DNA from 2 places in the Pseudovibrio sp. SCP20 genome. Region 2 is predicted to be linked to the other one. Evidence: riboswitches for the same ligand, from Rfam matches in the RefSeq annotation. Region 2 holds a riboswitch; the other holds the start of a gene.

Region 1 (5,448 bases), 710 kb from region 2:
GCCTTTGCGTTGGTTTGCGTTGCTAAGTGCATTGGTAGGACCAGCCAGCAGATCCTCTATCAACGCTTCAGAAGAACCAGGCGCATTCTCAGCAACGCCATAACCTTCTGTTTTCATGGCAGAAAGAAGATGCGCGCAGGAAGCAGGCGTATCGAGCCCCACCCCGTTTGCTATACGCCCATCCTTGTTGGGATAGTTTGCGAGCACTATGCCAACTTTGCGCTCGATTGCGTTTTTGTGTTTCAGCCGCGCCCAATTGGCCGCCAGTGTCGCCACAAACTGCACCCGGTCCGGTTTTGGTACAAAACGAACAAGCGAACATTGTGTTTTGGTATCACGGCCACCTTCTTCCTTAAACGAGATCGCCCGCGTTAAAAGACGGCCATCAATTTCCGGCAGCACAACATGCATAGCAAGGTCACGCGGGGATAAGCCCTGATCACTCTCCGCCCAGCCCTCTTCAGAGGAGGACGACAGCACAATCTGCAGAACGCATGCACCTTTATTGTCCAGCACCGTGCCGGAATGAACAGCCCCTGCGTTTGATAGGGCAAAGGCCGTGGCGTTCAGAACCACATCAGGCGGGCACTCTTCAAACACGCTGGAAACAACTGCCGCGCATTCCGCCTGTTTCAGGCTCGCCACATAAAGCACAAGCGGATTAATCCCCTGTGCCTCTAGCTCATGACATAATGCCTGTACTGGCTCTATCGCCCCGCTTTGATAAAGCGCCCGATAAAACACGATGGCTGCAACAGGACGGCTCGGGTCTTTCCAGCTCGCCTGCACATCATCCAATGAAGGAAGCGAATGCCCTTGCAACATCAGCCCGGCCCGCGGCAACGCCATAGGCTCAGAAGGCGCTTCAACAGGCAGCTCGGCAATCTGCGCCGCATAAAGCAAAGCACCGGAAAGGTTCTCCGCGCCACCTTCAATCAGATAGCGCCACAACATCTGCGCAGTTTCCAGCGGCACGGTGGAGCGTTTGGCAAGCTCCTCATCCCACTTGTCATCCCCCGGCAGCAGAACCAGCTTCACACCTTCAGCACGGGCGACCGCTTCCAGCCGCTCAACGCCGTAGCGCCAGTATTCAACGCCGCCCAACAGGCGCACCACCACAAGTTTTGAGGCTTGAATGCACTGCTCAATATAAAGGTCAACAGAGTACGGATGGGACAGCGCCAGAAAACTGGCAAGCCGCAGGGAGTAGCCCTCATGCTGGGCATGGGCCGCCGCAAGGCCAGCAAGCTCTGTGTCCGCTGCGCTTAAAAACACAACATCCGCAGGCGTCTGCCCCAGATCGACAGCCTCTTCTCCATCATCCAATCGGCGTGATTGCCCAACAAGTACGTGCATCAGGCAGAAACCAACTCAAATTCACTCAGCGCAGCATTCACACTGTGCTTGTCCAATCCTGCAAGACCAATCACAACCAGCTTGGAATGGCTTTCACTGCCAGCCGCAAACCAGGCTTCCACACGTGGGCCAACCGCCTGCACCAGCACCGGCGCCACTTTGCCTTCCACCACCACACTGCCTTTAATCCGCAGCACGCCGGAAACCTTCATGGCCGCCTCCACCTGAGCTTTCACCTCCTCAATGGAGGCAAACCGGCGGGTTGGCAGCACAAAGCTCTCAAAGTCATCATGGGAATGATCGTGATGATGATGGTGGTCGTGGTCGTGGTCGTGGTCGTGGTCGTGGTCGTGGTCGTGAGCATGCTGCGCTTCATGGTGAGAAAGACGCAAGTCCATATCATCCTCAGCCCCGGCATCCCGGCCCAGCAGAACATCCAGCGCCAGCTCTCCATGAGAGGCAGCCACAATCTCAACCCCATCGCGCAAACGACCACTGATGGTCGCCTTCACAGCGGAAAGCTCTTCCTCAGTCAAAAGATCAGCTTTGGAAAGCACAACAAGATCGGCGCAGGTCAGCTGGTCAGCAAACAGCTCCTCCACCGGGCTTTCGTGGTCCAGCGCCTCATCTGCAGCACGCTGCGCCGCAACCGCTTCTTCATCAGAAGCAACCTTGCCAGCAGCAACAGCAGGCGCATCCACCACAGTCACCACACTATCAACGGTGACGCGCGGTTTCACGGAAGGCCAGTTGAACGCCCGCACCAAGGGCTGCGGCAGCGCCAGACCAGAGGTTTCAATCACGATCACATCCGGTGCCTGCTCCCGCTCCAGAAGCATTTCCATAGTTGGCAGAAAATCATCCGCCACCGTGCAGCAGATGCAGCCATTGGCCAGCTCCACCACCTCATCCGCAGAACAATCCGGATCAGCACAGCCATTGACCAGCGATCCATCAAAACCCATCTCGCCAAATTCGTTGACGATGAGCGCAATGCGCTTGTCCTGAGCCTTCATCAAAAGGTTGCGGACCAATGTGGTTTTTCCGGCACCCAGAAAACCAGTGATAATGACGGCAGGAATTTTTTTGGAAGGCGCAGCAAAAGAAACAGTCATAGGGAAATCTCCGGAAAAACAGCAGGCTTCAGCTGCAACGGTTGACCGGCAGCAACAAACATCACGTAGTGGCAAAACTCAGCGATACGCTGGTTGAGGCGCCCGGCCTCATCACGAAAGGCGCGGGCCATGGCGTTTTCAGGCACGATGCCCATGCCCACCTCATTGCCAACAAACACAACGGGGCATGGCAAATCGGAGAGCACAGCACGCAGCTGTTCAAGCTCAACGCTCCAGTCCCGCTCGGCATGCATAAGGTTGGAAAGCCAAAGCGTCAGGCAATCAACGAGGATGGCGCGCTCCGCATGGGCATGCTCTTTCAGCACGCGCACAAGCTCCAGCGGCTCCTCAACAGTGTCCCAAAGGTCGCCCCGCTGCATCTTATGATGCGCGATACGTTCCTCCATTTCACCGTCAAAGGCCTGGCCTGTCGCAATATAAGTCGGGCGTCGCCCGCTGCTTAAAACCAGCTTTTCCGCATATGCGCTTTTCCCGGAACGAGCACCGCCCGTTACGAGACAATGACGAACGCAAAGGTCGCCGCTCTGTTCAGCCATCTGGGTTAGCTGATCAGCAAGCGCGTGGAAGCCGAAGCTTCACTCAAAGAATATGAAAGTACAGCAGCTGTCTCGCACGGAAACAGGGAAATATGTGTCATGAGCACCTCTCGCCGTCCACCCGACAGCAGTCCTATGTCAAATCATATCTCCAGCCGGTCTCCTGGCTTGCGGCTCTGTCGATCACAGCCCCTTCCCAGCCTCCAAAAAGGCCAGTGGGATTATCGCAATGATCTCGCCGCTCACAGTTGCGGGGGCAGCTGCGGCTTACTTCCATATATATGGAACCGCATTCCCGTTTAATCCTTCCGCCTGAAAGCCTCGGCACAGACGAAAAGAAACTGGAGTTCTGGGCTTAAGTGTGGGGCGCAATCAGCTCCCCTGTCAATTGTCTTTGTGAGGATTCCAACATCACCGGAAAATCAAACCCGCAAAATCCGCGGTTTTTGGAGATTTCTGGCTAACCCCCTTGGATATCTCAATAAAAAAAACGAGAAACTGTCCACAAATCGAAAAATTCCTAAAAAACGACTTGGCAAACACACCATGCCTCTGTAAAAGCCTCCTCACGCAAACGGCGAGGCAAACTCGCAAGGGTGTCATGATCCCCGGTAGCTCAGTGGTAGAGCAAGCGGCTGTTAACCGCTTGGTCGCTGGTTCGAATCCGGCCCGGGGAGCCATCCTTTCTCGTTTGCAGCCATAACGGCAAGATCATCGTGATCCCCGGTAGCTCAGTGGTAGAGCAAGCGGCTGTTAACCGCTTGGTCGCTGGTTCGAATCCGGCCCGGGGAGCCACTTTTCTTGATTGCAGCCAAATGGCGAGGACATCGTGATCCCCGGTAGCTCAGTGGTAGAGCAAGCGGCTGTTAACCGCTTGGTCGCTGGTTCGAATCCGGCCCGGGGAGCCATCCTTTCTCAAAATTCCCCTCTCCTTTAAATCAGCGTTTCATCTCACAGAATTCGTACGCGTGCGTCTAACCCTACAATAATAAAAACAGTGGGTAGAAAACCATGTTCACGCGCAGCGAAACCGCAGCACTGGCAAGTGCCGCAGGCCGAAGAAACGGAGTCCATCTGGGTAGAACTCTCTTCCGCACAAAAGCGGAGGCACTCCATTTCGCGGCAAAACTCACCCTGATCCTGCATATGGCGACCAACTAGCCGAGCGACGCCTCCCCAAATTATCGGGGAGTTCATAAGCAGGGAGAGCTGTGCATATCACGCAGCACTTAAAACAGCCCGTATCAGGCAGATGCACCCCACACAAAAGGGGCAGAAATGAAGCGCTGTTCTTTCAAAAGCTTAAGCCACTTGAAAAAATAAGTGATTTTTTTGCCAATGAGAGAAACTGAGATGCTCATCACAGTTCTCTCCATTTTGTATAGCAAATCAACACAATGAAAATTTTACATAATAGCAATTAAATAACCTGAAAGTATAAATACGCGAAACATAATTTATATACAATTATTATGGCATAGATACTCTAAGTAAATACGTATACCTCTAATGTATCTGGTGCGAATTATCATAGTCACTACTTCGTGATGACTGTGTTACTGCACACAATAAGGCGCCCCCTCTGGGAAAGTTGCTGCGTGAAAGTCAGGGAGCCATCAATGAGTAGTCTGTTTCCGCTGTGCGGTCTGCCGCACGTCTTGAATTTTCGCTTCGCAAAATCTGGTCTTCTTGCTGCCTGTCTCGCTGCGCCGCTTACGCTGGCTGCGCCTGCACTGGCAGAAACATCTCCTGCAACGGACCCGGCCACACCTTCCGGCCCGCAGCTCATTGATAAATCCGAGGACGGCAACACCTACGCCATGCCAGAGGACTATCTCGCCGTCACCGTCGCCCCCCCACCCAAAGCCCCTTATGCCGACCCGCTGGAAAGTGATCTGTCCATCTGGGTGGGTGAAGTGGAAATTCAGGGTCGCAAAACCTTGTGGGTCGAGCTGATCGATCAACACGGCGAAGTCATTTACAACTCCGAAGTCCAGCAGAACGAAACCCATCTCCTGCCAGATGGCAGGGCCATTGCGGTGACCGTGATGCAGCCAGACAGCCACAGCAAAGCCATGCAGTCGGCTGCTCTGAAGAAGGACCAGTCCCGCGTACCAACGGATGAGCGCTTTGTGGTCACCCGCAAGGAAGCTTTTGCCCCAGCGTTGGATACGCAGGTGAACCTGCTGGAGGTGCAGCCTGTTCCAGAGGAAGTCCATAATTCTTTCATGCTCCGCGCAGGAGAGAATGGTGAAATCCTCTGGAAGGCAACCAAAGACGCCATCTCATGGCTGGAAAGCAGATCCTGACAGGAACCAGCTGCGCGCAAATCGATACTCTCTCAAATCGCATTTAGCGTGCATATTCGAACCGCACACACCCCGTGAGCAATTTTATTCTCCTACGGAAGCCCGAGGAGA
Region 2 (5,448 bases):
TACTTCAAGTTTGGGCATTACCGGGACTATGACCGCGATGATCTGCAATCAACTGTCTATCTGGACCGTTTTCGCAGAGGTCCACACCGGTCTGACGTGGATTAGAACAACCCTTCAACCTGACCGTTCTCATCAAGTCCAATGGTTTCCGCAGCCGGATGGCGTGGCAGACCCGGCATCACCATGATGTCACCCGTCAGGGCCACGATGAACCCGGCACCCGCTGAAAGCCTCACCGCCCGCACATGAATGCTGTAGTCGGTAGGAGCCCCGAGCAAGGATGGATCGGTCGAGAAGGAGTAGGGGGTCTTTGCCATACAAACGGAAAGATGCCCGTAGCCTTGCTCTTCATAGGCCTTCAGCTGATCCTTCACAGACTGATCGCAAGTGACCTTGGAGGCACCATAAATCTTCTTGCAGATGCGGCGGATCTTTTTCCAAAGCCCCAGATCATCCTCATAAAGATGCTTGAAGTCAGATTCAGTTGTCTGCAAAATTTCTGAAACTGAAGTTGCGAGCTGCTCGGTGCCCTTGGAACCATTGGCCCAGTGTGTGCACGGAACGGCCTTTACACCAAGTTTCTCCATACGCTTCATTATGGTGGCGATTTCCTGATCCGTATCAGGGCCATAGCGATTGATGGCAACAATCACAGGAACGCCGTAGCTCTGGCAGTTTTTAACGTGACGTTCCAGATTGCTCATGCCTTTTTCAAGTGCGTCGATGTTCTCTTCCGTCAACGCGTTCTTGGCAACGCCGCCATGCATATTCAAGGCACGCACAGTTGCCACAACTACCACCGCATTTGGTGTCAAACCAGCTTGGCGACATTTGATGTTAAAGAATTTTTCCGCACCAAGGTCTGCACCAAATCCTGCCTCCGTCACCACATAATCGGAAAGGCGCAAGGCTGTCTTGGTCGCGATCACAGAGTTGCAGCCATGTGCGATGTTCGCAAACGGGCCACCATGAATAAAGGCCGGATTGTTCTCCAGCGTCTGCACCAGATTTGGACGGAAAGCATCTTTCAGCAGAGCCGTCATCGCACCATCTGCTTTCAGATCACGGCAGTAAACTGGTGTCTTGTCTTTACGATACGCAATCAACAATCGGCCAAGCCGATCCTGAAGATCCTGCAGGTTTTCTGCCAGGCACAGCACCGCCATCACTTCAGAGGCAACGGTGATGTCATAGCCAGACTCGCTTGGGTATCCATTGCTCACACCGCCAAGGCCAGTGGTGATGGAACGTAGTGAACGATCATTAATGTCCACCACACGGCGCCACACGATACGGCGCTGATCAATGTTTTCCGCATTGCCCCAGTAGATGTGGTTGTCGATCATGGCAGAAAGCAGGTTATGAGCTGCGGTGATTGCATGCAGATCGCCGGTGAAATGAAGATTGATATCTTCCATCGGCACCACCTGGGCATAACCACCACCAGCAGCGCCGCCCTTCATCCCAAAACAGGGCCCTAGAGAAGGTTCACGCAGGCAGATGGTTGTTTTCAGGCCAATGCGGTTCAGTGCATCACCAAGGCCAACCGTCGTTGTCGTCTTGCCTTCACCAGCAGGAGTAGGGGAGACAGCAGTCACAAGTATGAGTTTTCCATGTGGCCGACTGTTCACTTCTGGCATCTCATCCAGGTTCACTTTAGCCTTGAAGCGGCCATAGGGCTCAAGAGCATCCTCAGGGATCTCCAGATTTTGAGCGATACGCGCAATTGGTTTCATGTCTGCTGCGCGGGCAATTTCAATATCTTTCATGGAAAATCTCCAGATTAGAACAGGTCACCAAAGGAGCCGGAGAGAGCGTCAAAACGCAAATCAGGCAGGAACAGCAATGTAATCCCTACGTAGAAGCTCTAACGAATGCACGTAGAAAGTTCAAGATTGTGCCCGATCACTTGAAAGCAACTTTGTTAACGGCTGTCATTTGTATTTCTGCTGAGACTGGAAACATTATTGCCTGAATAGCTGTTGGTCTGTTCTAAATATCACCAAACTTAGCTTGCACGACAAATCCAAGGGCTTTAGAGCTGTTTAGGTTTTCAAAATTATCTACGCCAAGGCCGTAGTTTCGTCGGTTAGGTCACCCCATGTTTTTATTCGAAGTTGCCGCGCTCGGTGCTGCTGCCACCTGGGCCATCGGTGGTCTCATTTCTGCAAAACCTGCTGCGCATTTAGGAGCCATCGGCTTCAACTGTGTGCGCATGTGGTTTGTTGTGCTGTTTCTGGGCGCCTATGTGTTGGCAACTGGCACCTGGAACACCGTTGATTCTAGCCATGCATCACTCATCTTCTTGTCTGGCTTTATCGGCATCTTCATGGGTGACACACTGTTGTTCCTCACCCTCAACCGCATGGGGCCGCGCCGTACAGCCATTCTGTTTTCCATGAACGCACCTATGTCTGCGCTACTGGGCTGGTTGTTCCTTTCCGAAGAGCTGTCTCTGCAGGCCGTAATTGGCATCGCCTGCGTTCTTGTCGGCGTTATCCTCGCCATCGCATTCGGAAAGCGCAAAGACCAACTGCATAAATGGGAAGCAATCAGAGGTCCGGTCGTGATCGGCGTCCTCTTCGGCACTTTGGCGGCTTTGTCTCAGTCCGTGGGCTCAATCATCATCCGCCCTGTCATGGAAAGTGGTGCTGACCCTGTCGCGATCTCCCTCATGCGCTGCACCATCGCTGCCTTTGGCTTGCTGGCGCTGTTCTACCTGCCAGGCCGTCCATTCCGCCTTGCAAACCCGATCAACAAAGAGATCGTCGCACTCGCATCTTTGTCCGGCATGCTTGGCATGGGCATCGGTATGACCTTGATCCTCTATGCACTCAGTGGCGGCGAAGTAGGCATCGTCTCAACGCTTTCCGCAACAACGCCAGCAATGATGCTTCCGGTTCTCTGGTGGCAGACCAAAGAGTTCCCAGCCATCGGCGCATGGATCGGAGCACTCCTCGTTATTGTTGGCTGTGCACTGATCTTCATGAGCTAATCAGCAGGAAAGATCATACTCCATCTAACCACCACAAGCAGGTGCGGCCAAGTAAGACCGCATCGCAAGATCTGGTAGTGGAACAATCACTTGCAATTTCTGTGAGTTTACCCAGCAATTGGTCGAATTTTATCAAGTTCCTTGCTGAGGCAGTTGACGGAAGCCCCTGAAATCTGATCAATAGCCGTGTATTTGGTATTTTTATCGATCAGATGAAAATGAAAAGGGAACACGGTCCTATCGGATAAGCCGTGGCTGCCCCCGCAACTGTAAGCGTAGAGTTGTTGCTCACACATGCCACTGATACAGCTGTTTAAAGCGGTGTTGGGAAGGCGGAGCAGCAGTAAGGACGCGCAAGCCAGGAGACCTGCCAGATGCAGTCACTCACCCAAAGCACGGGGCGTGTTAAGGGGCGGTATTCCGTTCAGGTGACATTCACAGTGCGTCTGACCGGCAATCAAACACACCTCTTTTCAAGAGGTTAGAGTAGATTTCTCCAAAGACGCACAATGCAATCAACAGCATGGCAGTTCTGAAAGCTGCTGTGAATGGTGGACCAAACTCGTGCGTAACACATCTTGGATCGCAGCTACCCTCAAGTCCGGCGTAGCTCTCTCAGCACTCCTCAGCTCAACCCTCGCATCAACTGCGCAGGAAGCTGATCTCGACGAAATCATCGTCATCGCCAACAGAACGGAAACCGAAGCCGGCAAAGTCGGCTCCACAACCCACGTCGTCACCGAAGAAGACCTGAAAAACGACGGCGCTACGTTTGTTCAGGATTATCTGGCGCAGCTCCCGGGCATTTCTCTCACGCAAAATGGAGGAGCAGGTACACTATCTACTCTTCGCATGAGAGGTCAAAATGGTAGATACATTAAAGTTTCGGTTGATGGCCTGGATCTAACCGATCCAACGCGCGCGCGGCCTTCGGCAGCGTTTCAACATATATTACTCGCAGATGTAGAACGTATTGAGATACTCAAGGGCTCTCAAAGTGCTCTTTATGGTGGGCAGGCGATTGCTGGTGTAATCAATATTGTAACTAAGCGTGCGGTGGCGGGAACGGTTAAACAATCCGGAAGAGTTGAAGTAGGTTCTTACGATACCAAAAGTGTTTCATATGGTGTTCGAGGGGCAACTGATCGCGCTGATATCGCTTTGGGCGTAGAGCACTTTCGTACGAGTGGGATTAGTGCGGTTTCCCCAAAAGGTAAATCAGCGGATGATGATGGTTACGAGAATACGACGCTGACAGCTAAAGGGTCCTACGATCTAACTGAAAATCTCAATCTTTACTTCGCGGCAAGAGGCACCAAAGGTATCACCGAACTTGATAGCCCCGGTCAACCGAACCTTAAAGATGACATGCATTATCGGCAAGTTTCAGGAAAGGTAGGTGCGAACTACCTTGCATTTGACGATCGGTTCTTTTCTGACTTTTCGGTACAGGTTACAGATATCAAGCGAGAACAGGATTTTGAGGATGCGTCCAAACAGAACTCTGTTTTTGAAGGACGGAAAGTTAAGCTTGACTACCTTGGTGAGTACGATGTTAGCGAAAAGACAAAGCTCAACTTCGGGGGAGATTGGTCTAAAGAGTTCTCAAAAACCAATGATCCGATCGATGACAGCAGTTCCATTGGTGGCGCTTTCCTTCAACTAATGATCGAACCACTTAATGGGCTGAGTTTGGCTGGCTCTGCGCGCTTTGATCAGCATAGTGAATTTGGCAGTTTTGTTTCGAAACGTTTGACTGCTTCTTATGAAGTTAATGAAGATCTGAGAGTTCGAACCAGTGTCGGAAATGGGTTCAGAGCTCCTTCGCTTTACGAACTTAATCACCCCAGCTATGGCAATCAGAATCTTGAACCAGAAGAAAGCCTTAGCTTCGATTTTGGCATAGATAAGAAATGGTTGGATGGACAGCTTTCAACGTCTGCAACTTACTTCAATATTATGACTGATGACTTGATTGATTATGACCGCTCGACCAGTAAGTATAATCAGATAAAAGGGACATCCCGCAGTCAAGGGGTTGAGTTGGAAATTAGTTATAAGCCAATCGATCGCTTGGTTTTGACTGCTGGCTATACCTACACCTACTCTATTGGTCCTGATAAGAAACGTTTAGCTCATGTTCCTCTTCACGATCTGTCCGTAGGTATGAATTATGATCTGACTGATGATATTTCGTTGAACGTTAATGGTACCTACCTTGGTGAAAATCTTGGCTCTGATTGGCCCAACATTGTGGATATGGAAGATGTCTTCTTGTTAGGTGCAAAAGCCTCATATGATGTGACCGAGGAGGTGGAGTTATATGTTCGTGGTGAGAACCTGCTGGATCAGGAGTATGAACTAATCAACGGCTATCAGACACCGGGCCTTTCCGTTTACGCTGGTGTTAGCGCCAGTTTCTGATTAAGTATGCCGCTCAGCAAAAGTTGGGC

The links. Region 2 has a riboswitch for cobalamin ahead of AC3CB2_RS04310 (TonB-dependent receptor plug domain-containing protein). Riboswitches for the same ligand answer to the same signal wherever they lie in the genome.
Region 1: another riboswitch for cobalamin. It lies ahead of cobU (bifunctional adenosylcobinamide kinase/adenosylcobinamide-phosphate guanylyltransferase); the one in region 2 lies ahead of AC3CB2_RS04310 (TonB-dependent receptor plug domain-containing protein).

What each region holds. Positions count from the first base shown of each region.
Region 1 covers NZ_JBYMDH010000001.1:1,647,618-1,653,065, forward strand. Annotated here, with positions in the region: gene cobN (cobaltochelatase subunit CobN) at 1-1,356, opposite strand, end outside; gene cobW (cobalamin biosynthesis protein CobW) at 1,356-2,471, opposite strand; gene cobU (bifunctional adenosylcobinamide kinase/adenosylcobinamide-phosphate guanylyltransferase) at 2,468-3,028, opposite strand; cobalamin riboswitch at 3,165-3,375, opposite strand; tRNA gene AC3CB2_RS07215 (tRNA-Asn) at 3,634-3,708, shown strand; tRNA gene AC3CB2_RS07220 (tRNA-Asn) at 3,749-3,823, shown strand; tRNA gene AC3CB2_RS07225 (tRNA-Asn) at 3,862-3,936, shown strand; gene AC3CB2_RS07230 (hypothetical protein) at 4,040-4,189, shown strand; gene AC3CB2_RS07235 (hypothetical protein) at 4,648-5,337, shown strand.
Region 2 covers NZ_JBYMDH010000001.1:939,117-944,564, forward strand. Annotated here, with positions in the region: gene AC3CB2_RS04295 (heparin lyase I family protein) at 1-105, shown strand, start outside; gene AC3CB2_RS04300 (formate--tetrahydrofolate ligase) at 102-1,769, opposite strand; gene AC3CB2_RS04305 (DMT family transporter) at 2,102-2,995, shown strand; cobalamin riboswitch at 3,172-3,384, shown strand; gene AC3CB2_RS04310 (TonB-dependent receptor plug domain-containing protein) at 3,560-5,419, shown strand.